DNA from 4 places in the Brevibacillus schisleri genome. Region 1 is predicted to be linked to each of the others. Evidence: riboswitches for the same ligand, from Rfam matches in the RefSeq annotation. Region 1 holds a riboswitch; each other region holds the start of a gene.
The links. Region 1 has a riboswitch for cyclic di-AMP ahead of ACUUHJ_RS02400 (quaternary amine ABC transporter ATP-binding protein). Riboswitches for the same ligand answer to the same signal wherever they lie in the genome.

Region 1 (8,038 bases):
AGAGGCGGCTGTCTTGATTGCGCGTCAATACGGATTTGCAGGTATGGAGGTATGGGCGGAGCACGTCTGGTTTTACCAAAGTGACCCGAAAGAAATCAAACAGGCCGCAAAACGAGCGGGAATGAAGCTGACCTTGCATGCAGCAAGCTGGGATTTGAATTTGTGTTCGCTGAATCATGGCATTCGCAAGCAATCTATTGAAGAAGTGAAGCGTTCCTTGACGCTAGCAAGTGAAATCGGAGCCAAAAGTGTAACCATCCATCCGGGACGAGTGACGCTGTCTCCCAGAAACCGAAGCTGGCATGAGCCGATTCTGATTGAGAGCGTGAATGAGCTGGCGTACGAAGCAAGGAAAAAAGACTGTATGTTGTCTATCGAGCACATTGAGCCTCTGCCGAAGGAAATGATCGTGACACCGCAAGATATGAATCAACTGAGAATGGCATTGGAATACCCGACGACAACCACGTTTGATATTGCTCATGTTCCTCTTTCCTGTTCCTTGTCGCAATTTTACAGCGAGCTAGAGGGGATCGATAAAATTCATGTGAGCGACGCTACGGCAACCAAGCTGCATGTGCCATTAGGAACAGGAGAGATTGATTTGCCAGGCATTTGGCCGTTGTTGTTTAAAGAAAAGAGACCCGTTGTTGTGGAAGGCTTCGATGATGCGAGGAGCTTGTCTCAGCTCAAGCAAAACATGGTTTATTTACGGCAAGAGGATTGTGTTTCATTTGGATAGGAGGTCCGTATTATTTTGAATATTCTCATAACAAATGACGATGGAATTTTTTCAAGTGGAGTGCTTTGTCTGGCACAGGCACTTCAGCCCTTTGGCAATGTATCCATTGTCTGCCCGGATCAAGAACGTAGTGCGATCAGCCATGCCATTACGTTGAAATCGCCAGTCAAAGCAAACAAAGTAAACTTTTTTGAAACCTCGCTGGAAGCATGGGCCGTCAATGGGACACCGGCAGACTGCGTCAAGATGGCGATTGAGGTCATTCTCAAGGAAAAGCCAGATGTAATTGTATCTGGAATCAACTGTGGACCGAATCTGGGACGGGATGTCTTTTATTCAGGTACGATCTCAGCAGCGATTGAGGGGGCGATGTATCAGATTCCTTCTATCGCCATATCTCTCGCTACGTTGAAGCCAAACCCGAATTTTTCAATCGTCGAGCCGCTTGCCTACGAAGTATTTGAAACCCTGCTCAGACACAAGCTCAGTCCCGAAACGGTTCTGAACATCAATCTCCCGTATTTGTCCAGGGAAATGGTAAAAGGAGTAGCAGTCACGCCGCTGGCCATGGATGTTCTGCGCTATCAATATGTGGGTTTGAACGATCCGCAAGGGTATATGTGCTACTGGCTCTCTGACCACTTGAGTGAGCTCCACTTTGAGGACGAGGAATCCGATTATTACAAGCTTCGCGATGGTTATATCACGATTACTCCTTTGCAATTAAACATGACGAATACTGCCATGAAGGCAAAAATCGGCAAATGGTTTCAAGGCGCGAAGCAAAGCACTTAACTGTTAACCACTCATGATTTTTAGGAGGAATAAACAAGTGAAACGTGTTCTTAGCCCAAAATGGACCCTTTCTTTATTCGCAGCCGTTTCTGTCTTTGGACTGGCAGCCTGCGGTTCCCAGCCTTCTTCCACATCACCAACCCCGGCGGCGAACACTGCAGCGACATCTGAGTCTGCCCCTGCCCCAGCAAAAATTGCAGGGTCGCTGAGCTTTTATACCTCCCAGCCAGATGCAGACGCCCAAGCATTGATCGAGGGTTTTACGAAAAATAATCCGGAGGTAAAAGTAGAGCTGTTCCGATCCGGTACAGAGGAAGTGATGAGTCGCTTGCAGGCGGAGGCACAAGCTGGGCAGGTAAAAGCAGATGTGCTTTTGGTAGCGGATGCACCGACCTTTGCTAGCCTGAAAAAACAGGATTTACTCATGCCGTATGCTTCGCCCGAGGCTAAGGACATTCCGGCGGAGTGGAGGGATGCAGAGGGCGCTTATACGGGAACCAAAGTGATGGCAACCGTTCTTGCAGTCAACAGCAGCAAGGTTGCCGCTCTTCCGGACAGTTGGAAGGTTCTGACCAGTCCGGAAGCCTCGAACAAAGCGACTATGCCAAGTCCACTCTACTCTGGGGCAGCAGCCTATAACGTAGGCGTACTTACTCGGCAGGCTGATTTTGGCTGGGACTACATAGCTGGACTCAAAGCAAACCAGATGACAGTCACTAAAGGAAATGGTGCTGTATTGAAAAGCGTCGCAGGCGGCGAGAAGGAATATGGGATGGTTGTGGATTACCTCGTAGCTCGGGCGAAAAAAGACGGCTCTCCAGTCGAGCTTATCTATCCAAACGAGGGTGTTCCTGTCATAACCGAACCAATCGGGATCATGAAAGCAACGAAAAATGCAGAGGCAGCAAAAGCGTTTGTCGATTATGTGCTCTCGGAAGAAGGACAGCAGCTTGCAAGCAGTCTTGGGTACACCCCGATCAGAAAAGGCATCGCTGCTCCGGAAGGGCTACGCGCTCAAGACCAGATCAAGGTGCTTTCGGCGAATACAGATGAACTTGAAGCGAACAGAGAGGCGGACAAAAAGAAATTTGGAGAGATGATGGGTGCAAAGTAACTGGCAGGCAGCAGTGTCCGAGCGCAAGATGGGGGAACGGCGAAAAATAGCCGTACCCCTGTCGTTGGAAAAGGCGGCCACATGGATCGTGCTGGTGCCGGTCGCCTTCTTTTTTATTTATCCGTTGTGGAAGTTGATCGCTCTTAGTGTGCAAACAGAAGCAGGGATCGGTCTTCGATACTTTGCGGATGTGATCACACATGAACGCACGTGGAACGCTATCGGTCACAGCGTTACGGCGGCAGGAGCTTCTACGCTCATCGCGTTAGTCATTGGCGTGTCGCTGGCTTGGTTATGCGCCTATACAGACATACGCTGGAAGTCTGCCATTCACGTACTTGCTCTGTTGCCATTGCTGATTCCCTCGTACGTGATGACCTTGGCCTGGACACAACTGGCAGGTCCGCAAGGGGTATTGAACCGGGCAGCGAGCTGGCTTTATGGTGGGCCTTTGGAGCTGTGGGACGTCTATGGATTGGACGGGATCATTGTTGTAATGGGTCTCACGCATTATCCGTTGGTCTACATGCTCACGCTATCCGTTCTGTATCGGATTCCCAAAGAACTGGAATGGGCGGCTCATTCTTCAGGGGCTACGGCTACGACTGTATTTCGTAAGGTGACACTCCCACTCGCCTTACCGGGAATTGCAGGAGGTGGGCTGCTTGCTTTTATTTCCGGACTCGATAATTTTGGTGTCCCTGCGTTTCTCGGGATCCCGGAAAATATCCCTTTATTGAGTACGTTGATTTATGAGGAGGTCATCGGATTTGGACCGAGCGCTTTTGCGCGGGCATCTGTCTTGTCTATTTTGCTTGGCGTGATAGCATTGGCGGGAACAGGAGTACAGTGGCTCTTTTTGCGTAAAAGCCGGGTGGACCAGACCAGTGCCGAGGACAAATCGATTCGCCGTCACTTGGAAAGATATCGACGGGCTGTGGAGGTTCTTGTTGGACTCTTTTTGTTGGTGACGAGTGTGCTTCCTCTCTTGTCCATGGCAGCGAACGCTTTCATCAAGGCGTATGGGTTGCCTTTTGTTCCGCAAAATCTGACGTGGAAGCATTTTGCATTTGTTCTGTTTGACCATGTTGGAACGAGAGCGGCCATCGGCAATAGCCTGATGCTGGCCTGCTTGACTGGCGTCTTGTGCGTGGTGGCTGGAACATGGTTCGCTTACTGGCGCATCCATCGGCCTTCCTTTATGGGAAAAGTAATGGAAGGAGCTGTCGCTTTGCCGTATGCTTTGCCCGGTATGGTGCTTGGTCTGGCGATGATTTTAACGTGGATCGAGCCGATTCCCAGCTGGCAGCCAGGAATATATGGAACGGTTTGGCTCATTTTGATTGCGTATGTGACTCGCTTTTTGATCTTGCAAGTAAAAAGCAGTACGGTCTCCATTATGCAGGTGGGCAAGGAAGTAGAAGAAGCAGCACGGATCAATGGTGGGCGATTTTGGACGAGGTGGTCCCGGATTTTGCTTCCGCTCTATGCACCGGGAATGGCAACAGGCTTGTTTCTGGTGTTCCTGACAGCATTTACTGAATTGACAATATCATCGCTTCTGTGGTCATCCGGTTCGGAAACGATCGGTGTCGTTATTTTTAGCTTTGAGCAGGCGGGATCAACGACTCATAGCACGGCCCTTTCTTCGTTGATCGTAGTGGCCATCCTGCTGGCTTTGACAATTGGCGGTTTATGGAAGCGATATTGGCAACGGAGGGTACAGGGATGAACAGTGCAAGAGTGAAGGGCGTTTCCAAAAAATTCGGAGATGTGACGGCGCTCCACCATCTGGATCTACAAATTGGACAAGGGGAATTCGTTGCTTTGCTCGGGCCGAGCGGTTGCGGAAAAACCACACTGCTTAGGCTATTGGCAGGTTTTGAATCGCCTACCAGCGGAGAAATCTGGATCAATCAAGAGTGCGTAGCGGACCAGGCAAGAAGAAAGCCGCCAGAGGAGCGGCGGATTGGTATGGTGTTTCAGTCATTCGCACTTTGGCCGCATTTGACTGTCTATGAGAATGTGGTGTTTCCGTTGCAACATCAAAAGCACGTGCCTGCCGCTTACAAAGATAAACCAAAGGCACGGGTGGCACAAATGCTGGAGATGGTTGGTCTCGGAGGAATGGAAGAGAGATTTCCCAATCAGCTCTCTGGTGGACAAAAGCAGCGTGTTGCTCTGGCGCGGGCCATCGTATTTAACCCTACGCTGCTTCTGATGGACGAGCCATTGAGCAGTCTCGATGCAGAGCTGCGTATGCAAATGCGCAAAGAAATCCAATTTATTCACCGCGAGCTGGGTACTTCCATCGTCTACGTCACACACGATCAGTCAGAGGCACTAGCTATGGCGGATCAGATCGTCGTAATGAAAGGCGGGAGGGTGGAACAAGCAGGTAGCCCGCATGATATATACTATTCGCCCCAATCTCCTTTTGTCGCCAAGTTTGTGGGACGGGCCAACTTCTTAAAAGGAAACTGGTCTTGCCCCAATACCTTTCTGTTGGAGAGGCAAGGAGAGCCAGCGGTACCGATTGCCGTTTCCCGAGACTTTTCTTCCTTTCATGCTCAGCAAATATTGCCGGTTCGTCCCGATCAATTGAAGCTCGCAGCGTGGCAGCAAGGAATGGAAGGCGTTGTCGGAAAGGTATCTCATGTGCAATTTCAGGGGCGAGAGCTGCTTTATTCGATCCGGGTCGGGGAGGATGACTGGGAGGTTGTCACGGACATCAGTCAGCGCTTTTCCTATGAGGAGCGTGTATGCGTAGAGGTTTGTGTGTAAAAAGGGAAAGATAGCCAAGAGATTCTTCAATTGGATGAGCATGAACCATCTAAATCAATGCGACTCATTAAGAAAGGCGCTATTCTGTTTGATTCAACGAAAACGAACGTTCACAATAACTGGAAGCGAGCGTATAATCAAAATCACAATCACGATCAAATAAGCAACAAAACACAATACGGCCTAGTTCCGATATTCTCGGAAGCGGGGGAACCAATCTTTTGGGGTTAATCCTGAGTGATCAGGAGGGATGAGGAAATGTCTTCTCTGCCATCCTACCCGTCAGCTAACCTCGTCGGCCAAAGCAGGGAAGGTCATGGATGGATAAAGTCTAGGCATATAGTGCGCAACAAGGGGATTCCTTGCGGGCGTGTGATAGGCCGATACAGGCTTTTTCTTTGGGACCTTTGTTCTGGAGAAAAAGAATGGATCGGCCTATTTTTTATGGAAATACCGACGAGCAGCTTACGCCGATACAACGTGAAGGGAATGGTGTGGATCGCTGAGAGGCAGTCGGTACGACATAAACCGCTGACAATCGAAATCAGGAAGACAGAGTACAGGGAGTCCTGAAAATGGACGCCAGGTATTACGTAAGCCTGCGGATTTTCAACACGAGTAAAAATCAAGCGTGCCTACTTGGTTTTGCTGGAGTGTCGAAACTTCGCGGGCTTTTTCCATTTACGAAAAAACGAAGGATGAGGGATATCATGTCCAAAATGAAAGTCCATCAACTTACAAAAGTGTTCGGCAAGCAGCCCGAGCTGGCCTTGAAGCTGCTGGCGGAAGGACGTACAAAAGAACAAATTTACAAGCAAACCGGCCAGTCCATCGGTGTCAATCAGGTCAGCTTTGAAGTCGAGGAAGGTGAAATCTTCGTCATTATGGGCCTGTCAGGCAGCGGCAAGTCCACCTTAATCCGACTGTGTAATCGACTGATTGACCCAACGAGCGGAAGCATCGAGATCGATGGGGAAGAGATCGTGGACATGAAGGCAGCAGCTTTGCGTGAGGTGCGGAGGAAGAAGCTCGGGATGGTTTTTCAAAATTTCGCCCTGTTTCCGCAGCGGTCGGTACGAGAAAACGTGGAGTTTGGTTTGGAGATTCAGCAAGTACCGCCAGGACTCCGGCAAGAAAAAGCACGGGAAGCACTTGCGCTCGTTGGATTAACCGAGTGGGAAAATGCGCACCCGGATCAACTGAGCGGAGGGATGCGCCAGCGGGTCGGGCTGGCGCGGGCATTGGCTAATAATCCAGATATTCTCTTGATGGACGAAGCGTTCAGTGCACTGGACCCGCTCATTCGAAAAGATATGCAGGATGAGTTGCTGGAGCTTCAGATGACGATGAAAAAGACGATCCTGTTCATTACGCATGACTTGCATGAGGCGTTGCGACTGGGCGATCGGATTGCCTTTATGAAAGACGGGCAGATCATTCAGATCGGCCGCCCTGAAGAAATCATGGCAGACCCCGCGGATGAATTCGTGCGGAAGTTCGTGGAGGATGCCGACCTGTCCAGGGTGCTCGTTGCTGAAAATGTGATGAAACGGGCAGAAGCAATCACGCCTGACAAAGGGGCCCGAGTGGCGCTGCAACTCATGATGGATAATGGTGTGTCCAGCTTGTACGTCGTGGACAAAAAGCGCACACTGCTCGGATTGATTACGGCGTATGACGTATCACTCGCGATCAGTACGGGAGATTCGCTGGAGGCAATCATGAAAACCGACCTCCCTACCGTTTCGCCTGACGCACGTCTGCACAGCTTGTTCCCGATGATGGCAGACCTGCATGTCCCGATTGCGGTAGTGGGCGAGCAGCAGCGTTTGTTGGGTGTCATCGTAAAAGGAGCGGTGCTAGGCGGGCTGGTAGGCAAAGTCAATGTACAAGAGCATCAGAGAGCAGAGGTGATGAGTGATGGACGTCGTGCCTAAGCTACCGATTGGCGGTTGGATGGAAGGGTTCGTGGAGGTGCTGGGCCAGTACAAAGGGGTATTGTTTGATCCGGTGGCTATCGTCATTTCCACGATGGTGACTTACTGTTCTACGGTTTTGGCAGAGATACCTTCGCTGATTCTCATCTTGCTGCTGGGGGCCGCTGCGTGGGTTTTTGCAGGGAGAGCGTCCATGGTCTTTACGGTTGTTGGACTTTCTCTCATCCACAACTTGGGGTACTGGGATGAAACGATGGAGACATTGGGACTCGTCCTCACTGCTACCATGATTTCGATCGTCATCGGGATTCCGGTGGGCATTCTTTGCGCGAGACACGATACGTTTCGCAATCTAGTAACGCCAGTACTGGATTTGATGCAGACGATGCCAGCGTTCGTTTATTTGATTCCCGCGATCTTTTTCTTCGGTTTGGGCGAGGTGCCGGGAGTTATTGCCTCCGTTATTTTTGCTTTGCCGCCAATCGTGCGTCTCACGAACTTAGGCATACGTCAGGTCCCAGCGGAAATGGAGGAAGCGGCGGACGCCTTTGGCGCAACTGGGTGGCAAAAGCTCGTGAAAGTACAACTGCCATATGCGAAATCGACGATCTTGGCGGGAGTCAATCAGTGCATCATGCTCGCCCTGTCGATGGTGGTCATAGCGGC
Region 2 (8,038 bases), 660 kb from region 1:
TATTACACAGAAAGTATCGGCAAAGCTAGAAGAGCATCGAATCGACTGGCCGCCGAAGCAAATAACCAATCAGGTGACGCTGGACTTTCATCGGAAAATTGATGAAGGCAACATCGATGACTTGAACGAATTAATCGATCATACGGTTCAGTCACTTCAAAAGCTACAGTTATACATGAATCAACAAGCAAAAAGGTAAGCGGACAGAACGGGGATTTACAAAAGGGCAGATGCGTATTATTATTTTGTTAACCTTATATTATTTTTAGTTAACAAAACGGAGGCTAGTACGCATGAGAAACGAACGCTTGAGATGGCTATTGCTCTCTGCCATCTTTGCTGCAATGACTGCGGTATTGTCGCAGGTGACAATTCCCTTGCCGTTGATTCCGATTACCGCGCAGACGTTAGCGGTAGGGCTGACGGCGACCATTTTGGGAAAACGATACGGGACACTTGCTTTGGTTATTTACGTTTTGCTCGGTGCAGTCGGATTGCCTGTATTCAGCGAGGCAAAAGGCGGATTGCAAATATTGGTTGGAAAATCCGGCGGGTACATATTTGGGTTTATTGCAACCGCTTATGTGACCGGACTCTACTTGGAGAAAACAAGATTCACCTTGAAAAACGCCATCATCGCCAATATCATTGGTATGTTTGTCACACTCGCTTTTGGTACTGTTCAGCTCAAATACGTCATGGACATTCCTTGGGATAAAGCTGTCGCTTTTGGTGTAACACCTTTCCTCATTGTAGGGGTTGTCAAAGCAGTTCTGGCTTCTCTGATTGGCATCAAGGTACGCGAGCGACTGATTGCTTCTCGTCTGTTGCGCACAGATCAGCCTGTTACACGATAAACAAAATGATTTCGTCAGCCACCCGAAGTTCGGGTGGTTTTTTTTCGCATAATCTCCTAAACGTGCCGGATACTATCGGTAGGATTTTGCATGTAAAAAGGAGGAGACGCATGAATATCACGACCACTGGCCCAAAAGGTCTTCCAATCTCAGGGAACTTGATGGCATTTCGCCGATCGCCGCTTCAGTTCATCCGCGACGCGGCAGAAGAGCATGGAGAAGTCGTCCATTTTCGCTTCGGTCCTTCCCGCCATATTTATCTGTTAACGAATCCGGATCACATCAAAGAGGTTTTGGTCAGCAAGCAGGCGCATTTTCGAAAAGGGAAAGGACTACAGGTTGCGCGAGCTGTTGTAGGAGATGGAATTCTTACCAGTGAAGGAAAAAAGCATTTGCGACAACGACGGCTTATGCAACCAGCTTTTCATCGAGATCGTATCGCCACCTACGGAGACGTGATGGTCCGGCAAGCAGTTGATCTCATGTCGGATTGGAAAACCGGGGAGCTGCGCGATATTCACTCGGACATGATGAAAGTAACGCTTGCGATCATTACGGAGACGATGTTTGGCAAAACCGTCAAGGAAGGCGCCGATCAGATTGGACATGCCATCGATGTTGGTTTGAAATATGTAGCAAACAAGGGCTCCTCTTTTATCGACATTCCGTTGTCCGTACCTACCAAAAGCAATCGGGAGTTCCTGGAGTCGAGTGAGCTGCTGGACAAAACGATCTACTCCTTGATCGAAGCGCGTCGTAATAGCCAAGGAGAAGAGCACAAGGACTTGTTGGGGATGCTTTTGGCTGCGCGTGATGAAGATGATGGGGAGGGAATGACAGACGAGCAGGTGCGCGATGAGGTCATGACCATTTTTGTAGCTGGCCATGAGACGACTGCGAATACCATGTCGTGGATTTTCTATTTACTGGCTACTCATCCCGAGGTGGAGAAAAAGCTGCATGATGAGCTGTCGACGGTGCTGTGTGATAAGCTGCCGACAGTTGAAGATATTCCGCAGCTGAAGTATACGAATCTCATTGTACAGGAAACGCTGAGGCTCTATCCTGCGGCTTGGACGATTAACCGAGAAGTGGTAGATGAGGTTGAGATCGGTGGTCACACGTACAAGCCTGGGGAAACACTGATGATGAGCCAATATGTCATGCACCGTGACCCACGCTATTATGAGCAGGCTGAAGAATTCATTCCAGAGCGTTTTAACAGCGACCTCTTAAAAAGAAATCCAGCTTATGCTTATTTCCCGTTTGGCGGCGGGCCGCGTGTTTGTATTGGGAATAACTTTGCTTTGATGGAGGCAGCTTTGCTATTAGCGACGATTGCACAGCGATATCGATTACGACTGGCTGAACCGAACCAGGTAGTGGAGCCCGAACCATTGGTCACCTTGCGTCCTAAGAACGGACTGCCGATGCGTTTAGAAAAGAGATAGGAAAAAAATGGGAGCAAGAGGCAAAAAAAGAGGCATCTTATCACTACGGTTTCGCCGATTGTGTCAGATACCGAACTGGGGGTTATTTATCACTGAAAGCAACATGCTTACAAAAATGATTTTACAAGTAAAATATAAAGAAATAATTAACTGAGAATAAATCTATATAAAGTAAGGGTAGCTTGTGAAAGCTACCCGTGGAAGAAGGGGATGGTGAAGGAGAAACTGCTTCCCATTCCCAATTCACTGTTTACCATCAGATCTCCGCCGTGAAGCCGGACGATGCTTTTGCAAATCGTTAAGCCTAAACCTGTACCGCCACTGTTGCGATTTCGTGATTTCTCCGCCCGATAAAACTTGGTGAAAATCTTCGTCAAGTCTTCAGCGGCGATTCCTTCCCCTTTGTCGATTACAGTGAAAAGGACATGTCCTTCTCGCTGATCACAGGTAAGGTAAATGGAGCCATCTGGTTTGTTGTAGTGAATGGCGTTGTTCAACAAATTTTCCATGACACGACGAAGCTTGGTCTCATCCGCTTCGATGTGTAGTTCATTGGAGATTCGTAGCTTCCATTGAAAGGTGAGGCCTGCCTCTTTGATTCTTGGCAAATAGTCCTCAATGATTCCTCGCAAGAAGCTTTTGACATGAATGCGGTTAATGCTGAGTCGAACTTCGGAGCTTTGCGTGGTGAAGTCCTGCAGCTCGTCCAGCAGCTTTTCCAAGTCCGTCGTTTTTAGCTCGATCTTGCCCATCTGTTTCTGTATTTTGGTCATATCCGTCACGCGACCAGAGCCGATGTATGAGGCATAACCTTTTATCGTGGTGAGAGGTGTACGGAAGTCGTGGGCGATCGAAGCAATCATTTCAGCCTGTCTTTCTTCCGCTAAGCGAAGTTCATCAACCATTTCCCCGAAATATCGAAAGAGTTGTCCAAATTCATCATGCGAGCGATACGTAAATGTGACCAGTCGCTTCCCTTCCTGGATTTCTTGGGTGACGCGCGATAATTCGTTAACTGGCCGTAGTATCCAGCGAACGAACAAAGCGAGCAGAACCAATCCTACCAGACTAATGCTTCCGTAAATAAACCAAAGCATCATGGAAACTCCTGTTGTAGCCATCATGTCGTAATCATCCGTGTAGAAATAAACAACAATCTCCCCTGTACGCGGTGGCTCCTGCTGAAAATGGTACTCAGCGACCACTTTGAGGTCACTTTGCTTAGCAGAATCGCCACGGCTTGATGAGGAGGGGGAAGGCATTTTTAAATTATAGGCGCTTGATGTTTTGCTATAGATGGTGTTTCCATTGGCGTCCTTCACGAGCATGCGGTACATCACGTCGTCTGGCAACTGCTTCTCAAGCTCCATGCGTTCGATTGGGTCCTTGAAATTACTGACGAGAAGCAGTTGATTGAGCATGACCTTCTCAGCGGCTTCCTTCTCAGCCTGGTACTGATTATGCCGGTCATTTTTGAGTTGAGCGACAATAATGTCTTGAAAAACAAATTTAAACAACAAAATGTTGAGTGTGAGCAAGGCAATGAAGGAGAGAAAAATTTTATTGCGCAAGCTCATTTAAAGCTTCTCCCCGATAAATACGTAGCCTGTCCCCCATTGTGTTTTAATGAATTGACGTTCTGTTTCCAGCTTCTCACGGAGGTTTTTAATATGGACCGTCACTGTATTGAGGGAGCCATAACCATATCCCCAAACACGGTCATAAATTTGCTCTCTTGTAAAGACGATGCCCGCATTTTCTGCGAGGAAGGTGAGCAGTTGGAATTCCTTGGTAGAGAGCTCGATCTTTTGGTTACATACATATACGGAATACGTTTCTTTATGAATTTCCAAGTCCTTGAATTTCAAAACCGTAATTGGAGAAGAGGCTGTTTCTTTCTCAGGCTGCTCTTCGGTATGCTTGCGAATGCGCTCATAGCGACGAAGGTGGGCACGAATGCGAGCGAGCAGCTCTTCTGTATCAAAAGGCTTCGTGATGTAATCGTCTGCGCCGATTTCGAAACCGACTACCTTATCTACCGCTTTTCCTTTGGCACTGAGAAACAGTATAGGCAAATCCCACTCACGGCGAATTTGAGAGCAGAGCTCGTAGCCACTCATGTTGGGCATCATAATATCCAAAAGGATCAGGTTGGGACGCTCACCTTGGCTGAGCAACGAGAGAGCATCTTCTCCGCTTTCAGCAGAAGAAACGCTGAAGCCCTCGTTCTCCAAAATGTCTTCTAGCAGTTCAATAATCTCCAGATTGTCATCGACAATTAAAATGTGATCTTTCACCGGAACAACCCCCAGTTACTTCTATTAATAAGGAATACCATTCAAAGAATGGGTCTTGTCTATCATAACATGCTTTGACCTTATCAGGGGAAGAAACCCCGTAAGTTATTAAGTTGTTCTAATATGTGAGGGTACCTCTTTAGACCAGGTACTAAATTTCGTCAGAAAAAGCCAGAGACGTAGTGTCCCTGGCTTTTATTATTTTGCCGAATGACTATTTTTTAGCTGGTTTTTCCGGCAACGATGCAGCTTGCACCGCTTTTTCCTTATTCGGAGTTTCTGCTTTCGCTAGAACAGGAGCATTGAGACGCTTGGCGCCTACATAACGCTTGCTCCAGTAGTATGGATCGTTCAACTTGGTGTTGACGACTCCACGACCAGATTCCGAGTGCACGAATGTGCCGTCTCCGATGTAGATACCCACGTGAGAAATGCTGCGACCGTTCGTATTGAAGAATACGAGATCGCCTGGTTGCAAATCTTTTCTGTCTACCTCTGTACCTAATTCGTACTGGGAAGCAGAATTGTGAGGCAGGTCTACACCTAACGCATCAAATACGTAGCGCGTGAAACCGGAGCAGTCAAAGCCCTTTTTGGACGAGCCGGAAGATTTGTAAGGGGTACCGTACAAGTCACTGACAACTTCATGGAGAGTATTCTCCTCAGCAGCCTGTGCAGCGCCTGCCCCCATAGCAAGTAATCCAGCCATAAATAAAGATAAAACCATCTTGCGCAAAAGAAACTGCTCCCTTCGTGAGCCTACGAGGTTAGCTGAAGGGTTCGGTCGAAAGGACGCCCTAGGCTGCTAGGAGTAGCAACCATTCACCCCAAAAACGTGGTTCCCCCGTTTCCGCTAAGCGGAATTCGGCTATTTTTCGATGTTTTTTTACACGCACTCTTACTAAGATTCTACGCCAGTCCTTTTTTTCCTTCTTTTTATCTGTTCATTCACATATTCGTCACAAAGATACCGTCAAATGCTGTAACGTTTTCGTTCGACAGTGCAAGCCGCCCTTCGACGCGGGCTTATTCCTGCCTTGCGGGAGAGCTCGTCCGATTAAGGCAGGAAAATGTCTCCGTCCAAGGACGGAGGGAAAAACCAACCGCACGCCCGTTATGGGAAGCCTATACCGAGGGCTACAATAAGGGCATAACGTTCCACAAGCACCACATGCAAAACGAATGGAGGTAAGCGAGTAATGAGCGAACGGTCTGGCAAAGTACTACTCGGGCTGGTTCTGCTGCTAGTCGGTGGGTTGGTTCTTCTCGATCTGGTGGGGATCGATATCGGAGACTTGCTCGGGTTTATCATTCCCGGCGTGATCATGATATACGGTGCCAAAAAGATCATGGGACAAACCGGTTCACGTTTTTGGGGAATCCTGGTCTTCCTATTCGGGTTCCTGATGTTGATTGGCAAGCTTGACCTACTGTTTCACGCGCTTCTGGCCATTGGGGTGATTTATCTGGGATATCGCTTACTGCGTCCCAGCCAAGAACCTAAACAAGCGCCACCTGCTTGGGAGCGTGAATGGGCCCAAAAAGTATTAAAGGAAGATACGCTGGACACTTGGGAGAGAGATGTAAGAAGACGCCCACAGTAACGCCAATGTCGCAAGAGTCTTTTGGATGAACAATATGATGTGATATGATGAGGAGGAAAAAATAATGAGTATCTTTAAACGTTTGCGTGACCTGACAGTAGCTTCGGTAAATGATGCATTGGATTCGATGGAAGATCCGGTAGTAATGCTGAATCAATATATGCGTGACATGGAAGTAGAAATCGGACAAGTTGAAGTAGCGGTTGCCCGTCAGGTTGCACTGGAAAAGAAATTCCGTCAGCAATTGGACGAAGCCAATGCTCTGATCGAAAAACGTGATCGCCAAGTCAAGCTCGCCTTGACTGAAGGAGAAGACGAGTTGGCTCGTCGAGCACTCGCTGACAAGAAGCAGTACGAAGGCCGTGCAGCGGAATATGAAACTCTCTACCTGTCAGCATCCGAGGCAGCTACGCAAATGCGCGAGAAGCTGGCTGAGCTGAAGGAAGAGTTCTATAAAATGCGTGCGAAAAAGTTCACACTGATGGCACGTGCACAAGTAGCTCGTACCCAAAAGCAAGTCAATCAAGCAGTTGTCGGTATCGGCAATCAGTCCGCAGGCCGTGGCTTCGCTCGCATGGAAGAGAAAGTCATGCGCATGGAAGCAGAAGCGCAAATGAGCGGGCAATGGCGTCAAACGAACCGCGCTTGGGAGAACGCTTTGTCTGAACTGGAAAAGGATGATCTCGATGCAGAACTTGCCAGCATCAAAGCATCCATTAAGGAAGTGAAAACACCGGTAGCCAAACCAGTACAATCCTAATTCAACAGGAACTGGGGGATAAGGTGTAGAATAGATTGTGTCAATTCGGCAGCCTGTGTACATCAGGCTGCTTTTCCCCTAGGAGGTACGATTCTTGCAGGACTTCTTGGTCTTTTTGCGGCGGTTTATCGCTGAGCCTGGACGCGTCGGTAGTATAATCCCCAGCTCTCGTTTTTTATGTGAGCAAATGTTGAAAAGCGTCGATTGGGCTTCAACCGATGTGATCCTGGAGCTGGGACCTGGTACAGGGGCATTTACCCAAACGATCTATCAGCGCTTGCATCCCGGCACACAGTACGTGCTCGTGGAACGAGATTCCCAATTTCGCTCTATGCTTCAATCACGTTTTCCCGATCTTCCTATCAGGGAGGAAGCGACTAAACTTAGGTCTTACTTGGAGGAGCAGGACCTTGCAAGTGCAGATGTCATTATCTCAGGTCTGCCATTCGCCAATTTTCCACAAGAGCTGCGGGCAGCAATTCTGGACGAAGTTCAATCTGTACTGAAGCCAGGGGGCCTATTTATTACATTCCAATATTCGCTACAACTCCAAGCTGAGTTGCAGGATCGTTTTCCCTGGGTCAAGATCGACTTTACCCTGTTGAACATTCCGCCTGCATTCATCTATACATGTCGTAATGGACAAAGTGAAAACGATCAGCGTGGGGCGTGAGAGAGGAGACTTTTGTGAAACTGTCCCGTTTGCACAAAATGTTGGCTGGTGTCCTGATTATTTTTACGGGAATCGGTCTTTTATTAGACAGTTTGGGTATCATATCGTTCGGTCTGTTTGACTTGTGGCCGATGGTGCTTATTTATTTTGGCCTTCGTTTGTGGGGGAATAAAAATCGGATTGGCGGAGGGATTCTATTCTCTCTTGGGACCATCATCGCGACGGATATGTGGTTCGGTGTCGGAATTGATGATTTGTTCCAGATTGCAGTACCAATCGTGTTTATTTATTTCGGCTTTCAGTTGATTCGGGGCAAGAACAACAAACGAGATCAGCGTGTGAATCAACCATTGGGAGAGAGTGGGACCCCTTCTGCTGCGGAGACGATTTTAACTA
Region 3 (8,038 bases), 2.7 Mb from region 1:
CAGGACCGCTTTTCCTTCATGGTTTACCCACTTGTACGTGTTTACGCCAGAGCCTTGCATTTGTCGATAATTCGCAGGTATTCCCCACGGGGAGAACAAAAACGTAATCATATGCATGGCCTCAGGCGTGTTCGAGATGAAGTCAAAGATCCGTTCCACGTCTTGAATGTTTGTGGCAGGATCAGGCTTGAACGCATGGACAAGATCAGGAAACTTCATGGCATCCCGAATGAAAAAAACTTTGAGGTTATTGCCCACCAGATCCCAGTTCCCGTCCTCTGTATAAAACTTCACCGCGAACCCACGTGGATCGCGCAAAGTTTCGGGCGAATGTGTCCCATGATTAACCGTAGAAAACCGCACAAACACAGGCGTTTTTTTCCCACGCTCCGAAAACAGCTTTGCTCTCGTGTACGTAGAAATCGACTCACCACCTACGGTTCCATACGCTTCGAAATAGCCATGTGCTCCTGCACCTCGACTATGCACGACACGCCCAGGTGTTTTCTCCCGATCAAAATGTGTGATTTTTTCAAGAAAATCGTAATTCTCCAGAACGGTTGGCCCGCGATTTCCAACTGTCCGCAAGTTCTGGTTGTCTGTAATCGGATGGCCTTGACGATTCGTCAGGATATTATCTTCTGCCTGGTTGATGGCCTTGCTCTTTTCATCCATATGAATCCTCCCTGTCCAGTTTTTCTCATGTGTAGTTCATAACCATGGTTACCGAATGAGGGATTCTTTATGCGAAAAGACTAAATCGCTTCGTACGCAAAATCATCGTTAAGCACTGGAACTGCGCCACTCTGATTCCACTGCGCTGCAAGTTCGACATCTTCCGGGTACCCCATGCTGATCAGTTCTTGGCCAGAAGCACAATTCTGCAAGTAAGCAAGATGATGATCTTGAGCCTATTTCGGCCTCTGGTGACAATCGATATCCCTTCAATTCATGAAGCAGCGCACCTGCCGCAATCATATCTTCAATAGCAGGTCGCAATGCTCCATTTCCCCACCGTTCACCGCAAGCAATGACGGTTACCGTTCCATTCTGCTGCTGTATGTATCTGGCCACAGATGGCGCGTTTCGCAAGCACGCAGCGATTACCTTCGCACCTGTTTTCTTCGCCAACACGGTACAGGTCGATCCGTTTGGCGAGGGTAATACGATTCTCCTTCCCATTGGAACCGTTTTCAAACAGGTGGGGGAAAGGGAGATTGGTTCTCCGCGTTTTCCAGCGAGCAGCGCTGCTTTTTGTTTGGCGAACGCTACGGTTGACTCATCCTTTACCTGATAAGGATAAACGATACCTCCTCGTCCCGTTACGATATCGACACACGTGCTGAAGGAGAGCACATCGATAATGACGATCATATCCGATGCTGCCCCGACCTGTTCTACCCCTTCGTATCCCCAATCAAATCGAGCTGTATAGTCAAGTTGTTTGCATACAGTTCTATCTCCCAACCCCTCCACCATCCTCTATCAAAAATAGGTACTCGTCCCCTTACGTTCGCCGTTACGAATTAAGACAAGAAACAATATCGTATTATTGTCCCACTAGATTACACAAGAATGGAGTGAACATGGATGTCTGAAATCGAATACGACGACGATCAAGGTAATTCGGAAAAAAGAAATCACAGACGCCCAAGAAGAAATACTGTGAGAACGACCGGTATTTTGCAAAACAACCTCGCCCGTGCTCTCACCGCTCACCTCGACCTGGTAAATCTGAACACAGAACCGGTTGAAGTACGTGTGCAAGTATTAAACTGGGGTAACGCAGTTACGCAAACGAATCCAGTTAGCACCTTGCTTGACATCACGCAATTTATCCCTGCGAATACTCGAACTGCTTTCAATGCGCTGATCCCCGCTTCTTTCCACTATGAAGTGCGCCTTACCGTAGCAGAAAACAACAGAAATGTCCTTCTCACCACTTATGGCCGTACTACTATCGGCGGCGGTCAAGTTGTTGGTCTTACCGTTCTTGACAGTCAATTCCAAACTGTCGAAATCGAAACTTGTATTTAACTATCTTGTAGGAAGAAAATGAGGAATTATGGTGGGACGCCATAGTTCCTTTTTTTATCCATTCGCATGCAGGAAAAGGCGCTTGGGACGATCCCAACGCCTTTTTGCTTCTACGACCACGACAAAAAAAGAAACTGCCCTCGAAAGGACAGTTTCTTTGAAAAGGAGACTTACAGTTTTACTACGTTCTCAGCTTGTGGGCCACGGTTGCCTTGAACGATGTTGAATTGAACTTTTTGACCTTCGTCCAAAGTTTTGAAACCGTCACCTTGGATTGCGCTGAAGTGTACGAATACATCGTCTCCGCCTTCTACTTGAATGAAACCGAAACCTTTTTCTGCGTTAAACCATTTTACTGTTCCGTTCGTTTGCATCTAAAAAAACCTCCAAAAATTCAATTTGAATATGCTAGTCATATTTACCGAAGCAAATAAAGCTCACATATCATGAAGAAATACCAGATCATGTGCGATGATACGCCTTCATGATATGTGAATTTTACTTATTCAGCAAATATGCGAATGTAATAGGACGGAACTGCAAAATTAAAAACTAAACCTTTTGAAAACCTAAAACAATGAAAGCCCTTCCTCTCTTCCATCCTTGCGGCTCCGATGACCGCGCCAGTGTGAATCGGGGATTCAAAAATGTTATCCATCAGCATACAAACACCTCGATGAATGATTAGGTATCAATTTTTCAAGTAGCAACCTCATTCTACCATGGTTGTCCAATAAAAGCAACCGTTCACCCTTATTCTGGACGAAGCAGGACTCTGATACAATAGGATTGGGAGGGATTACATTGCAAAATCATATTTTGACAACCATTCAATTATCCGACATGCTTGAAAAGAAAGTGCCCGTACTTTTATTGGACGTACGCGACGCCGAGAAATTTGTTTCCGGCAGCCTCGTTCACGAAAACGCATCGACGCAAAACGTCCCCTATCTTCTTATGAAAGAACAGGACAAGCCGCTTGATGAAGAAACCGAAAAACTCGCGCAAAATGTCCAGATCGTTACCTTATGTACAACAGGTAACAAAGCTCAAAAAGCTGCGGCTCTCCTTCGTGAGCATGGTTTTCATGCAAATGCATTGGAAGGCGGCTTAACTGCCTGGAAGGAACAATCAAACGAAACGAAATGAGCCTAATTTATCAACGATTCTAGGTATTTGCCATATATTACTCCTTTATTTCGATTGGGATTGTCTGATATCGTTGTTCATGCCAAACGAAATAAGCCGAGACTTCCTCTTTGAAAAGGAAGTGCGGGGGACTTTTTTGTGGATGAGCTATTCCACATTGGGGTGAATCGCCGAACTGGCGTAGGGTTGTTTCCTCAATCCGAATCCGACAACTAACCTCGTAGGCAAAAAAAAGGAGAGATTTGTTTTTATGAAACGTTTTGGTTCTGTTACAATCGCGATGACTCTTGGTCTGGGCTTGGCTTTGACAGGGTTTGCTTCTTCTGCTTCCGCAGCATCTAACTGCCCATTGAAGAACGGACAATTCCAATTCAATGTGGGTCAAAATATGGGACAATTCCAAAAAGCACCAAATGCTCAACAGTTCTTTAACTTTTTCCAAAAGCAAGGCTTTGTTCCTGGCCAGCCACAAGCAGTACAGCTCATGCAACCTGTTAAGCAAGGACAAGCTACACCTGTACAACAACCATGCCCGTATCAACCAGGATCTTACCAACAAGCACCCGTACAACAAGCTCCAGTACAACAAACACCAGTACAAACAGCACCAGCACAACCTACCAATAATGTCACTGAGCCTGCCGCTCCAGTAAATCAAGCGGATCAAGCTAAGACGGGTGATTTTGCGAAACAAGTCGCGGATTTGGTAAACCAAGAACGTGCAAAAGCAGGTCTCAAGCCTGTTCTAATGGATGCAACACTGTCCAAAGTAGCTTTGGCAAAAGCACAAGATATGTCTGCTAACAACTATTTTGACCACAACAGCCCAACGTACGGTTCCCCATTTGACATGATGAAGCAGTATGGCATTCAATACTCGACTGCAGGTGAGAATATCGCCATGGGTCAACAGAGTCCACAAGAAGTCATGCAACAATGGATGAACAGTGAAGGCCACCGCCAAAACATTATGAACCCTGACTTCACAAAAATTGGTGTAGGCTTCACAAATGGCTACTGGGTACAAGAATTTATCGGGTAACACGCTTTACACGAAACGAAAAGCCGGTGTCTCTTAATCGAGACCCGGCTTTTTCGTGTAGGCATTAATCCGGCTGTGTTTCAGAAGCCTGTTTTTTGGGGGTACAGCAGCTTTCCTGCTCATCTAGCAAAGCAACGTCCTTTTGATTCATTTCTTGCTTGGTTGGGTAAGCAGATACTTGCTGCAACTCGGCATTGACATCAGACGATTGTTTCATCCGTATGGCCCCCTCGCCGTTTTTGGTGGTGCATCCCTAGTATGCACGCGGTTCTAAACGACTCATTCCTAAGGAACACTGGAAGCACATGCGAATGAACCTATCTGCTAATAATATGTTCAAGGTCTTTTAAAGCAGCCGCTGCTGCCGCGACAGGATCTGATTTTCCTCCAACGACCAATAAACCCCCCATGACATCTGTTTCTACCCGGATGGCTTTTGTCGTACCTGATACGGATGCAAACGGATGGGTAATATCCACCGCACACAGCTCAACTGCTACAGAAACCGTACCATTCGCTTCCTTTTGAATCGTTCCGATCAGCTTGGGAATCTTCATATGCTTTTTCCACGTCTCGATTTGTAACGAGGTTATTTCGCGAATACTTGCGCGTGCGATATCGGTTAGATTTACTTGCCCACCAAAAGCAGCGTTTGCCAGAATCGTGAGCTTCGAAGCTGTATCCCAACCATCGATATCGTAAGAGGGATCCGGTTCGGCAATCCCCATCTTCTGAGCGAGCTCGACTGCTTCTGCACAGGTGAGCCCCTCTTCCATCATTTTTGTGAGCACGAAGTTCGTCGTTCCCGTAAAAATACCTTCGACTCGTTTTACTTCACAGCCTGCCAAGTTATACTGCAAAAGATCGATCGTCGGGAGAGCTGCCGCTGTTGCTCCACTAATTTTCAACGCGGTACCATGTTTTTTGGCAAGAGCGGCCAAACCAGCATAATCAACAACAAGCGCACCTTTTGAAATAGCGATCGCATGCATGGCATTCTCCAATGCATACCGAATATAAGTCAGACCAGGTCCACCCTCTTTTTCAGATGGCCCTGCCTCGATGAGTACATCTGCTTGAACTGATTTGATAAATTCCAGCGCGTTCCAAGATGCGTTCCATGTTTGTTTTGTATGAGCATAGTCTGCCCATTTCCCTGAATCGATTCCGTTCTCATCGTAGAGGCCGGAAGTTGAACGAACGATTCCCACGAGTCTGACATCCGCTTCATATAGCTCGTAGTACCGCTCCCGTCGCTCTTCCAGCAGTCTGGCTACCTGCTGTCCTACTGTTCCGAAGCCTGTCACCATAATATTCCAACGTTTCATGAGTCAATCTCCTTGCTGTTTTATACTCCGTTTATTTCCACCATTTTTTCTATTTTTATCCTGTATCCGGTGCAAATCCTTGCGATTCAGTTTCTTTCCTGTTTTTGCTGAGTAGAGCTCTTCCGTATGATCAAAAAACAATATTCCTTCCAAATGGTCCATCTCGTGCTGAATACACCGAGCAAGGAAATCTTCAGCTTCGATTGTCTCTACTTCTCCTTGGCGGTTCAGCGTCTGGACTTTGACATAATTCGCCCGACGTACAATTCCGAAAACACCTGGTATCGAAAGACAAGCTTCTTGCCCTACCTGCTCACCTGATTTTTCCATCAACACCGGATTGATTAGTTCAATCAAGCCGCTGCCGCAATCCATGACAACCAAACGCTTCGGAATACCAATCTGGATCGCAGACAAGCCTGCTCGACCTTTCGCAGCGTAAATGGTTTGGGCCATATCATCCAATATCTTTTCAACCTGCGGAGTAATGGATAATACTCTTTTTGAAGTTTCACGCAAGATAGGGTCCCCCAGGCGAACGATCATGCGTTCAGCCATTTCCTTCTCCCTCCCGCATTACTCAGTTTTCGATTCCAAGGTAGCAAATCAGGTCCTCGCTGTCAAAGAGAACCTCGCAAAATCTGAAATATCCCGTTAGGCAAGGGTGACAAATGCATGTAGATACGCTATCTTTATTGGTAAAGAAAGATGTTTGTATATGAAAAGGGAGGCTACCATGCATTCATTGGCATCAACGCTGAACGAAACCATCCAACGAGAAAACCCGCACGTGTATGAAATGCTGTCCGATATCGCCAAACTGATCTATTTCCCAAAAGAGGGGATTCTCAGTCAATCGGCAGAAGCGAAAGCAAAAGCGAAAAAGTACAACGCAACCATCGGGATTGCACTGGAAAACGGTCAACCGATGCACCTTAAGGTCATCCAAAATAACCTGTCAGCTTACCAGCCAAAAGACATTTACGAATATGCGCCCCCAGCAGGAAAGCCTGAACTGCGTGCAGCATGGCGTAAAAAAATGATCGAGGAACAGCCTTCACTGGCTAATCATACGTTCAGTAACCCTATCGTTACAAACGCTTTGACGCATGGCCTGAGCATCGTGTCGGATTTGTTCGCTGACAGCGGCGACAGTGTCATCATCCCGGACAAAAACTGGGAAAACTACGAGCTTACTTTTTCGATCCGCCGTGGTGCGGAAATGGTCTATTACCCATTATATAACGACGAGATGAAATTTAATGCTGCTGCTTTGCGCGATTCCATTCTCGCACAAAAAGACAAAGGCAAAGCCATCGTCGTACTCAACTTCCCGAATAACCCAACAGGCTATACACCAGGCCCAGAGGAAGGAAAACAAATCATCGCTGCGCTCAAAGAAGGCGCAGAGGCTGGAATCAACATTGTTGCGGTGACAGATGACGCGTACTTCGGCTTGTTCTTCGAAGATTCGATGCACGAATCTCTCTTCGCGGGACTGTGCGACGTTCACCCTCGCATTCTGCCTGTAAAAGTAGATGGGGCTACCAAAGAGGATTACGTATGGGGCTTCCGCGTTGGCTTCATTACGTATGCATCCCCGTCCAGCGACTTACTCAGCGCTTTGGAGCAGAAGACAATGGGAATCATCCGCGCGACTCTTTCCAGCGGATCACATCCTTCCCAAACGTTCATCCTGCAAGCAATCACTGCACCGGAGTACAAAGCACAGAAGCAGGAGAAATTCGATATCATGAAAGGCCGCGCCAACCGCACCAAGGAAGTGCTCGACAGCGGTAAATACAATGACGTGTGGACGTACTATCCATTCAACTCCGGCTACTTCATGTGCCTCAAGCTAAAGACTGTCGAAGCAGAAACATTGCGCCAGCACTTACTGGAACAGTATGGCGTGGGTACGATCGCTCTCGGTCAAACCGATTTGCGCATCGCCTTCTCTTGCATTGAAGAAGAAAACATTGCGGACTTGTTCGATTTAGTCTACAGCGGTGTGAAAGATTTGGAAAATGCATTGACCAAATAACAAGCTCTCTTGCAAAAGCGTCTTGACCTCGTGTCAGGGCGCTTTCGTTTTCCGTGCGCCCAGCATGGGCGATAACTCTAGGGTGTAAGTCCCGAACGGGGGTTGGCTGTACCAACCGTTAGCTCAAGGCAAGGGTGTCTACCGTGAGGTGGAATCTGGAGGAAGCCGGCGGCAAAGTCCCGACCTGAGGTACACGAATCCAATTTGAGGCTGTTGTATTCGGGCGAGTCTGCTGAACAAGACGAAGCCCTATACAGCCAAGGAATACAGCAGTAAACTTGGGCAGGTACATGGGATGAAAGTTATCGTTCTTACCTGGGGAGGTCTGCATGAAGTGCCTTCAAATGTTGGTAACCGTCTCCGTAAGGAGTCGCTGAACATGCAGAAGTCAGCAGAAGCCATAGTACCCAAGTATAGGACGCTTGAACGGGGAAGGGC
Region 4 (8,038 bases), 240 kb from region 1:
TACGAAAGCATACAGCCTATCAGAATTGTTCTTCGGGATAGAAAACGCCCTCCAGCATGATGACAAGGTAGTCATCGAGGAAAACATCACAGGATTTGAGGTGGGCTGCGCGGTACTGGGAAATCGTGAGGTCATTGTGGGGGAAGTGGATGAGATCGAATTGCTCCAAGGCTTCTTCGATTATACTGAAAAGTATTCATTGGAGACGGCCCATATCCATGTCCCAGCAAGAATTGACGAAGAGCTCGCTCATAAAATCAAGCAAACAGCGACCCATCTTTATCAGGTTTTTGGCTGTCGTGGCTTCGCTCGCGTGGATATGTTCGTCACACCAGACGGGGATATCGTGTTTAACGAAGTGAATACGATCCCCGGCTTTACCTCGAAGAGCAGGTATCCAAGCATGCTGTGTGCTGCGGGGATTTCCTATAAGGAGCTTCTTGATACGTTGATTATGCTAGCGTTGGAGGAGGACTAACCGATGACACAACCTCACGTCTTTACGGTTACGTTGAACAGCGACAATCTGCATCACGGTCATCTGATCTTGGTGAATCGCCAGTACCCAATCCGCTGGCAAACAGACGACGGTATTCTGCTGAACCGCATGCGGCTGATTGATGGAGCGCACAACAATATGATGCTGGAAAATACGGCTGCAAAGATGTTTGCCAAGCTGCTGAAAGCCTGCAACGCAGAAAATGCAATCGTGCCTGTCAGTGGCTTTCGCAGTAAGGCGGAACAAACGGATATTTATGATCAATCCTTGCTCGAAAATGGACAGGTGTTTACCAGTAAATTTGTAGCGCGTCCGAATGAAAGCGAGCATCAGACAGGGCTTGCGATAGATGTAGGGGAGAAAAAGGAAGTAATCGATTTTATTTGCCCTTCTTTTCCCGATCACGGCGTATGCCGAATGTTTCGACAGCGCGCTAGTCAATATGGGTTTATCAAACGCTACGACAAAGACAAAGAACAGCGAACAGGGATTTCGGATGAGCCTTGGCATTTTCGGTATGTGGGCTATCCGCATGCTGTGTTGATGCAAAAGCTTCAGCTTTGTCTGGAAGAGTATATCGAGTATGTGAAAAACTACGAATTCTATCAGGAGCATTTCCGAGTAGATGATGAGAACATGGAAATCTACTATGTAAAAGCTACCGATACAGTTACGCACATCCCGGTTGTGGCTGGTGAGCGCTACGAAATATCGGGCAACAACGTGGATGGATTTATCATTACGGTATTTCATCAGGAGGCACGTAATGAACGTGGGTAGTGAAAAGCAGTATGGCGGGCTGGATCGATTCGGAATCATTGCAGCGATTCTTGTTATCGCCATCCATACTTTTCCACTGCTATCCATAAGTGAATGGGCTGACTTCACACTGAGACAAACAATAGCCAGAGTGGCAGTTCCGTTTTTCTTTATGTGCACAGGATTTTTCTTCATGCAAAAGCTTGGCTCAGATCGCAACAAAAATGCGTCTATGCTGAAGCAGTTTTTATGGAAAGTAGGAAAGCTATATTTGCTTTCGATCCTTCTCTATCTTCCTGTGAATGTGTATGCGGGGTATTTTACGGATGGATTTACTGTATTTACAGCAGTGAAAGACCTCTTGTTTAACGGGACCATGTATCATCTGTGGTATTTCCCTGGCATCATGCTGGGAGTGTGTATCAGTACTTTTTTATATACGAGACTATCGACATGGAATGCGTTTTGTATGACTTTGCTGCTGTATGGCATCGGGTTATTGGGAGACAGCTACTTTGGTTTGGTACAGATGAGTCCGTTCGTGGACAGTATCTACCAATTGATGTTTACTTTGTTTGATTACACGCGGAACGGTATATTTTTTGCCCCTGTGTTTATTGTCATGGGAGGGATGATTGCCAATACCCGCAGACGGAAAAAGAACAAGGTCGCACCGTATGCCATCGGGTTTGTTTTGTTCGGTAGCATGCTGGTCATGGAAGGCTTGATTTTGCAAGCTTATCAGCTGCAACGCCATGACAGTATGTATATTTTTTTGATACCATGCATGTATTTTCTCTTTCAACTTTTGTTGTTCTGGAAAGGAAAAAATTGCCCAATCCTGCGAAAGCTGAGCCTGTATGTTTATATCATCCATCCACTGTGTATTTTGCTCATTCTCACAGCAGCCAAAGTAACGGGACTGACAGGGCCGCTTGTTGAAAACAGCTTGGTGCACTTTACGCTGGTCACAGTGCTGTCGTTTGTTCTTTCAGTGCTGGCGATGAAGGCGATCCAGCGCTTTCGAGGTGGAAAACCGGATCAAACTGGGCGAGCATGGGCTGATATCCATCTTCCGCATCTCCAACATAATGTCAGGGAAATCCAGCAGGTTCTCCCCAAGGATTGTGCGATGATGGCAGTCGTCAAGACGCAGGCATATGGCCACGGCGGATGGCAAATTGCGAGGTTCTTAAACAAGCTCGGAATTGATCACTTCGCCGTTGCCACAATCGATGAAGGAACCGAGCTAAGGAAGAAGGGCGTAAAAGGGGAGATTCTGGTGCTTGGCTATACCGATGAGCGTCGGATACGCCAAATCGCCCGTTTCAAACTGACACAAACCGTAGTAGATGACGAATATGCTCAAACACTGAATGGCTACAACGTGAAAATCCCTGTTCATATCAAGATCGACACGGGGATGGGGAGACTCGGGGAGTCTTGGGAATACACGGAAAAAATTGCGTCCATGTATCGATATAAGCATTTGCAGGTATGCGGTACCTTTACGCATTTGAGTGTGGCTGACAGTTTGGAAGCTTCCGATATTGCATACACGAAAAATCAAATCGACCGTTTCCAAAAAGTGATCGATCAGCTGAAAGAAAAGGGGATCGATCCACAGAAGCTGCACATCCAAAGCAGTTACGGCGTACTGAATTACGGGGAGCTGCAATACGATTATGCTCGGGTGGGGATCGCTCTCTACGGGATGTTGAGCAAGCAGGGAGACAAGGTAAAAACAAACGTCGACCTACGACCTGTGCTATCACTAAAAGCAAGAGTTGTGCAGGTGAAACAGGTGGAAAAAGGAGCATCCGTGGGCTACGGACGCGCCCACATAGCGCAGAAGGACATTAAGATTGCCATCGTATCCATCGGATATGCAGATGGGGTTCCGCGCATGCTGTCACAAGTGGGGGCTACCTGCTTGATTAAAGGAAAAAGACCACCGATTATTGGCTTCGTCTGCATGGATCAGCTTATTGTAGATATCACAGATATGGAAGAGGTGCAAAAAGGGGATGTTGTGACTTTTATCGGCAGAGATCAAGAAGAAGAGATTACTGCCGAGGAAATGGCCCAACAATGTAAAACCATTACGAACGAGCTGGTAAGCCGTTTGGGAGAACGGGTTAAAAGAGTCTATCATGATTGATCTTTGGACGAAAACGAGTATAGGTAGGGAGTGGTTCATTTTTTCCATGGCGAAGGGGAGACATAGCTTTCGTTTCAAAATGCTTGGGCTTCTTGGGTTTGGCATGCTTTTGGCCGGTATAGTAACCTATCTGCTCTATAAAGTGCTCCAGTTTTACTATCGGGTGGGGGTTAAGTACGAAGATCCGCTCGCCCAGGTTCGCTATTTCATCAAGGAGATGGGGGATATCAATTTCTTTTTGATTGTCTTTGCTCCCATTGCGATCTTGTTTTTCTATCTCCTGACCAAACGGTATGCTGGCTACTTTCGGGAGATTTCTACGGGCATTCATTATCTCGCGAGTGGAGACTTTACACGGCATGTCCATATTCCATCCAATGATGAGTTTGCAGAAATCGCCAAGGATATTAATACAGCAAGCGAAATGCTACAACAGGCGGTAGAAAGAGGAGATTTCGCCGAAAGCAGCAAGGATCAGCTTGTTTTGAATCTGGCGCATGACTTGCGTACACCCCTGACATCTGTTTTGGGTTATCTCGATCTCATTTTGCGAGATGAGCAGTTGCCACAAGAACAGATGCGGCATTATGTGACAATTGCTTTTACCAAGTCGCATCGATTGGAAAAGCTGATTGATGAGCTCTTCGAAATTACGAGAATGAATTACGGCATGGTTACCATCGAGCAAAAGGCCATTGATTTGAGTGAATTGCTTGTCCAGTTAAATGAGGAGATGTATCCTTCCTTTGAGAAAAATGAGCTCGTCGCGCGGTGTACGGTTGCTGCTCAATTAGTGATCGTGGGAGATGGGGAGCTGCTGGCACGCGTATTTGAGAATATCCTGACCAACGCGATACGCTACGGGGGCGATGGCCAGTTTATCGATTTGAACGCTTATCGTGAGGGCGATGAAGTGGTTGTGCAAATCATGAATTACGGCGACCAGATACCTGAGGAGGCGCTGCCGCATATTTTTGAAATGTTTTTTACAGGCGACAAAGCGCGAACGCATCAAGGAGGAGGCACAGGACTCGGCTTGTTTATTGCCAAAAATATCGTCGAGAAGCATCGGGGAACGATTTCTGTCCAAAGTGATTTGATTCATACGTGTTTTGAGGTCAGGTTGCCGTATGGATGAAATGATGGCAAAAGTAAAAAAATGGAGATGCTTCAATGTCTCCATTTTTTTATTTCATAATTCATAGAGATTTTAAAAAATGGTATAATATTCCTGTATCGAAGTGAATTAACTTTGGGGGAGTTATGAATAAATACACATGGACATTGATAGGTGCGCTAATTGTTGCTGGAATATCATCAGCTACTTGGGCTGGGGCTATTAACCAAGGGGATAAGGAAGCATTACAGGCATATAAAAATATGGAACAGGCACGTAACCAAGAGAACTACCCCTTAAGCAAATCGAGTAGGAATGTAACCCTGTCAAACTTTTCGATTCAGGGAGCTGTTTTACCAGAAGCGGATAAAATACGTAACTATAACGATACGAATATGCAAGGACTACTATCTTCAACGGATGAAAAACTTTCGTTCATTATGGAAGAGGATGAAGTAAAAGGTATCGTTATAGCAACAGATACAGAGCCAATCATGGCTGGTGGTGAAAAAACTGGTCCTGAATTGTTTGACCTTTACGAGAACATGAAAAATACACTCGGGGAAGATGCAAACATTACGTACTTTAGTTATTCAGGTGGGTTTATCTTCGTTGCAACTGATAGGGAAGGTGAGGAAAGCTTGTGGCTCGATCAACGTGCTTCTACATTTTTAGATCTCCCTTCGCACAGGCAACTCAAATCTGGAGAAGTTGTAGAAAAAATTCGAGAAGGTGCGGAATCGGTGGTTGAAGAAAAGACAAACGAACTAGAAATGGGAAGTAAATCTGAATAAAGCGTATAAAGCTAGCTGTTGGCTTTTCACGGAGATTGATAGATGTTCAAAGGCCACTCCAGACAAGGCTGGGAAAAAACAAGAAAGCCGGGTCCCCGCTAGAGGACTCGGCATTTATATCTAATTTCATTATCCGATGAATTCTTGTACCCAGTATCCATTCACAAAGCCTACACCGATTTTGGTGAAGGAAGGATTCATGATGTTTTGACGGTGTCCTTCACTGTTCATCCATTGGTTCATGACTTCCTCAGCGGTGTGTTGACCCATGGCGATGTTCTCACCCGCGGTCATAGAAGATACACCGAATTGTTTCATCATGTCAAATGGAGAGCCATACGTAGGGCTTGTATGGTCAAAGTAGTTGTTGTTGGACATATCAGTCGCTTTTGCTTGTGCAACTTTGTTCAGGGAAGCATCCAGTTCCACTGGCTTCAGACCTGCTTTTGCACGCTCTTGGTTTACCAAATCAGTTACTTGCTTCCCAACAGAGGAAGCATCCACTTGTTGGTTAGCTTGTTTTACTGGCTGTTGAGCTGGCTGCTGTTGATTCGCTGGTGCTGCGTAAGGTGCTTGCATTTGCGGTTGGACAGGTTGCATATATGGTTGATATCCGTATTGCGGACATGTGGTAGCGGCAGAAGCTGTGTTAGAAAAGCCGGAAAGAACAAATCCCAATCCCAATGTTGCGATTGCAATAGTACCAAGGCGTTTCATATTCACATCGTCTCCTTTTTTTGGCCTACGAGGTTAGTTGACGGATTCGGATTGAGGAAACAACCCTACGCACTTTGGCGATTCACCCCATGCAGATCTCTCATCTGCAAGTAAAAAAGATCCCCCGCACTTCCATTCGAGAGGAAGTTTCGGCTGTTTTGTTTGGCATGACCTAGAATAACAGAGATTCACCGGTGAAAGAAACCCGTAAAATTTGGTAGGATTAATAAGAATATCTCTTGAATGAAGCAAGCCTGCTGCTCGGCCAAGTCGTCGAATATGAGGTGGCCAATGTGTTCAAGCCCGCTGACAGTGTCGCCTCACAGCATCAGTCTCATACTTTATTTTCTCTGAACAATAGAAAATGGGCTAGGGAGCCTCATTCCCTAACCCATTTTTTCATTCATTGCACTTAAATCAAATTCTCCGGGTTCAAGCCTTCCAGCTCTGGCAACACAAAGCGCCCATCTTTTCTGATCAGCACATCGTCAAACCAGATTTCGCCGCCGCCGTATTCAGGGCGTTGGATTTGGACCAAGTCCCAGTGAACGGAGGAGCGGTTGCCGTTGTCTGCTACTGTGTAAGCATTCCCTGGCGTGAAGTGGAAGCTGCCCGCGATTTTTTCGTCAAACAGGATGTCCAGCATCGGGTGGAGGATGTGCGGGTTGAAGCCGATCGCGAATTCTCCGATATAGCGTGCGCCCTCGTCCGTGTCGAGGATGTCGTTCAATGCTTTCGTATTGGAGCTGGTCGCTTCTACGATTTTGCCTTCTTTGAAAGTGAACTGAACATCATTGAAGGTAATGCCGTTGTAGATCGATGCGGCGTTGTAGAAAATGGTTCCTTCCACGGAATCACGTACAGGAGCGGTGTATACTTCGCCATCCGGGATATTGCGTTTGCCGTCACATTTGATGGCATTGATTCCTTTAATGGAGAAGCGCAGGTCCGTTTTTGGACCGACGATGCGTACGCGATCAGTGCGCTCCATCAGCTCTTTCAACGGAGTCATGGCAGCTGACATTTTCGCGTAGTCCAGATTGCAGACGGAGAAGTAGAAGTCCTCAAAGCTCTCGAGACTCATTTTGGACAGCTGCGCCATCGACTTGTTCGGGTAGCGCAGTACAACCCAGCGTTTGTTCGGAACGCGCTCGTTCGTATGTACAGGTTGATACAGGACGCGAGCGTAAATGCCCATTTTGTCTTCTGGTACGTCAGCATACTCGTTGATGTTGTCGTAAGCGCGGATGGCGATGTAAGCGTCCATGTCCTTCATCCGGTCATATTCGTATTTTGCCATCAGAGCCATATGTTCTTCGCTCGTGCCTTGATAGAGTGCACGCATGACTTCCTGGTCTTTTAAGGTGACCAAAGGCAGAGCCCCAACTGCAAATGATTCACGTACAAGTGCACGAACGAGTTCAGGTTGGAGGCCTGTATTTTCGATCAGAACTTTTTCGCCTTTTTGCAAATTAAGCGAGTAACGGACGAGACGGCTTGCCAGTTCATTAATGCGTGGATCTGCCATGGTGGTAACCTCCGTAGTAAAATAATTTTGATTAGTGATTAATTTGTATTATTACATAACTGAGCGTAGGCTCGCCAGTGTGTTTGATGCTTCCATTACAGGTAAGCCTCGTAGATCGCGATTACATCGGATTCATTCAATTTTCGTGAGCTAGGCAGATATCCGATTCCGCGTCCGCCAATGCGAACCGCTTCCTCAGCCATTTGGGCCAGTGATTGTTTGGTTACACCGAAGTCAGACAGACGTTCGGTGATTCCCATGCGCTCATACCAACGGCGAACGGCTTCAATCGTTGCTCGTGCTGCTTCGTCCTCGTTCTCCACCGTAACACCAAAACAATGACGTCCCATACGGGCTAGTCTCTCGGGACGGTCTTGCAATATCACCTGTTCGAAATACGGAAGGGACAGGATCGCCAGTCCACGACCATGAGCCATATCGTAGATTCCGCTCAGCGGATGTT

Region 2: linked by a shared signal. The riboswitch ahead of ACUUHJ_RS05625 (C40 family peptidase) and the one ahead of ACUUHJ_RS02400 (quaternary amine ABC transporter ATP-binding protein) in region 1 are both predicted to bind cyclic di-AMP.
Region 3: linked by a shared signal. The riboswitch ahead of ACUUHJ_RS15520 (CAP domain-containing protein) and the one ahead of ACUUHJ_RS02400 (quaternary amine ABC transporter ATP-binding protein) in region 1 are both predicted to bind cyclic di-AMP.
Region 4: linked by a shared signal. The riboswitch ahead of ACUUHJ_RS03635 (CAP domain-containing protein) and the one ahead of ACUUHJ_RS02400 (quaternary amine ABC transporter ATP-binding protein) in region 1 are both predicted to bind cyclic di-AMP.

The regions. Positions count from the first base shown of each region.
Region 1 covers NZ_JBVNDM010000001.1:443,578-451,615, forward strand. The annotation lists gene ACUUHJ_RS02375 (sugar phosphate isomerase/epimerase family protein) at 1-742, shown strand, start outside; gene surE (5'/3'-nucleotidase SurE) at 758-1,537, shown strand; gene ACUUHJ_RS02385 (ABC transporter substrate-binding protein) at 1,575-2,651, shown strand; gene ACUUHJ_RS02390 (ABC transporter permease) at 2,641-4,383, shown strand; gene ACUUHJ_RS02395 (ABC transporter ATP-binding protein) at 4,380-5,435, shown strand; cyclic di-AMP (ydaO/yuaA leader) riboswitch at 5,606-5,752, shown strand; gene ACUUHJ_RS02400 (quaternary amine ABC transporter ATP-binding protein) at 6,146-7,372, shown strand; gene ACUUHJ_RS02405 (ABC transporter permease) at 7,356-8,038, shown strand, end outside.
Region 2 covers NZ_JBVNDM010000001.1:1,108,194-1,116,231, forward strand. The annotation lists gene ACUUHJ_RS05600 (hypothetical protein) at 1-199, shown strand, start outside; gene ACUUHJ_RS05605 (biotin transporter BioY) at 294-857, shown strand; gene ACUUHJ_RS05610 (cytochrome P450) at 968-2,308, shown strand; gene ACUUHJ_RS05615 (sensor histidine kinase) at 2,500-3,885, opposite strand; gene ACUUHJ_RS05620 (response regulator transcription factor) at 3,886-4,605, opposite strand; gene ACUUHJ_RS05625 (C40 family peptidase) at 4,820-5,341, opposite strand; cyclic di-AMP (ydaO/yuaA leader) riboswitch at 5,346-5,485, opposite strand; gene ACUUHJ_RS05630 (LiaF transmembrane domain-containing protein) at 5,805-6,209, shown strand; gene ACUUHJ_RS05635 (PspA/IM30 family protein) at 6,274-6,969, shown strand; gene ACUUHJ_RS05640 (class I SAM-dependent methyltransferase) at 7,064-7,642, shown strand; gene liaF (cell wall-active antibiotics response protein LiaF) at 7,657-8,038, shown strand, end outside.
Region 3 covers NZ_JBVNDM010000001.1:3,158,704-3,166,741, reverse strand. The annotation lists gene ACUUHJ_RS15545 (catalase) at 1-675, opposite strand, end outside; gene ACUUHJ_RS15540 (2-phosphosulfolactate phosphatase) at 784-1,467, opposite strand; gene ACUUHJ_RS15535 (hypothetical protein) at 1,591-2,037, shown strand; gene ACUUHJ_RS15530 (cold-shock protein) at 2,208-2,411, opposite strand; gene ACUUHJ_RS15525 (rhodanese-like domain-containing protein) at 2,842-3,186, shown strand; cyclic di-AMP (ydaO/yuaA leader) riboswitch at 3,271-3,428, shown strand; gene ACUUHJ_RS15520 (CAP domain-containing protein) at 3,437-4,228, shown strand; gene ACUUHJ_RS15515 (hypothetical protein) at 4,293-4,445, opposite strand; gene ACUUHJ_RS15510 (homoserine dehydrogenase) at 4,546-5,556, opposite strand; gene def (peptide deformylase) at 5,560-6,114, opposite strand; gene ACUUHJ_RS15500 (aminotransferase class I/II-fold pyridoxal phosphate-dependent enzyme) at 6,293-7,600, shown strand.
Region 4 covers NZ_JBVNDM010000001.1:684,634-692,671, forward strand. The annotation lists gene vanG (D-alanine--D-serine ligase VanG) at 1-478, shown strand, start outside; gene ACUUHJ_RS03615 (M15 family metallopeptidase) at 482-1,279, shown strand; gene vanT (serine racemase VanT catalytic subunit) at 1,266-3,419, shown strand; gene ACUUHJ_RS03625 (sensor histidine kinase) at 3,466-4,557, shown strand; gene ACUUHJ_RS03630 (hypothetical protein) at 4,683-5,330, shown strand; gene ACUUHJ_RS03635 (CAP domain-containing protein) at 5,460-6,047, opposite strand; cyclic di-AMP (ydaO/yuaA leader) riboswitch at 6,055-6,212, opposite strand; gene ACUUHJ_RS03640 (aminopeptidase) at 6,460-7,575, opposite strand; gene ACUUHJ_RS03645 (iron-containing alcohol dehydrogenase) at 7,671-8,038, opposite strand, start outside.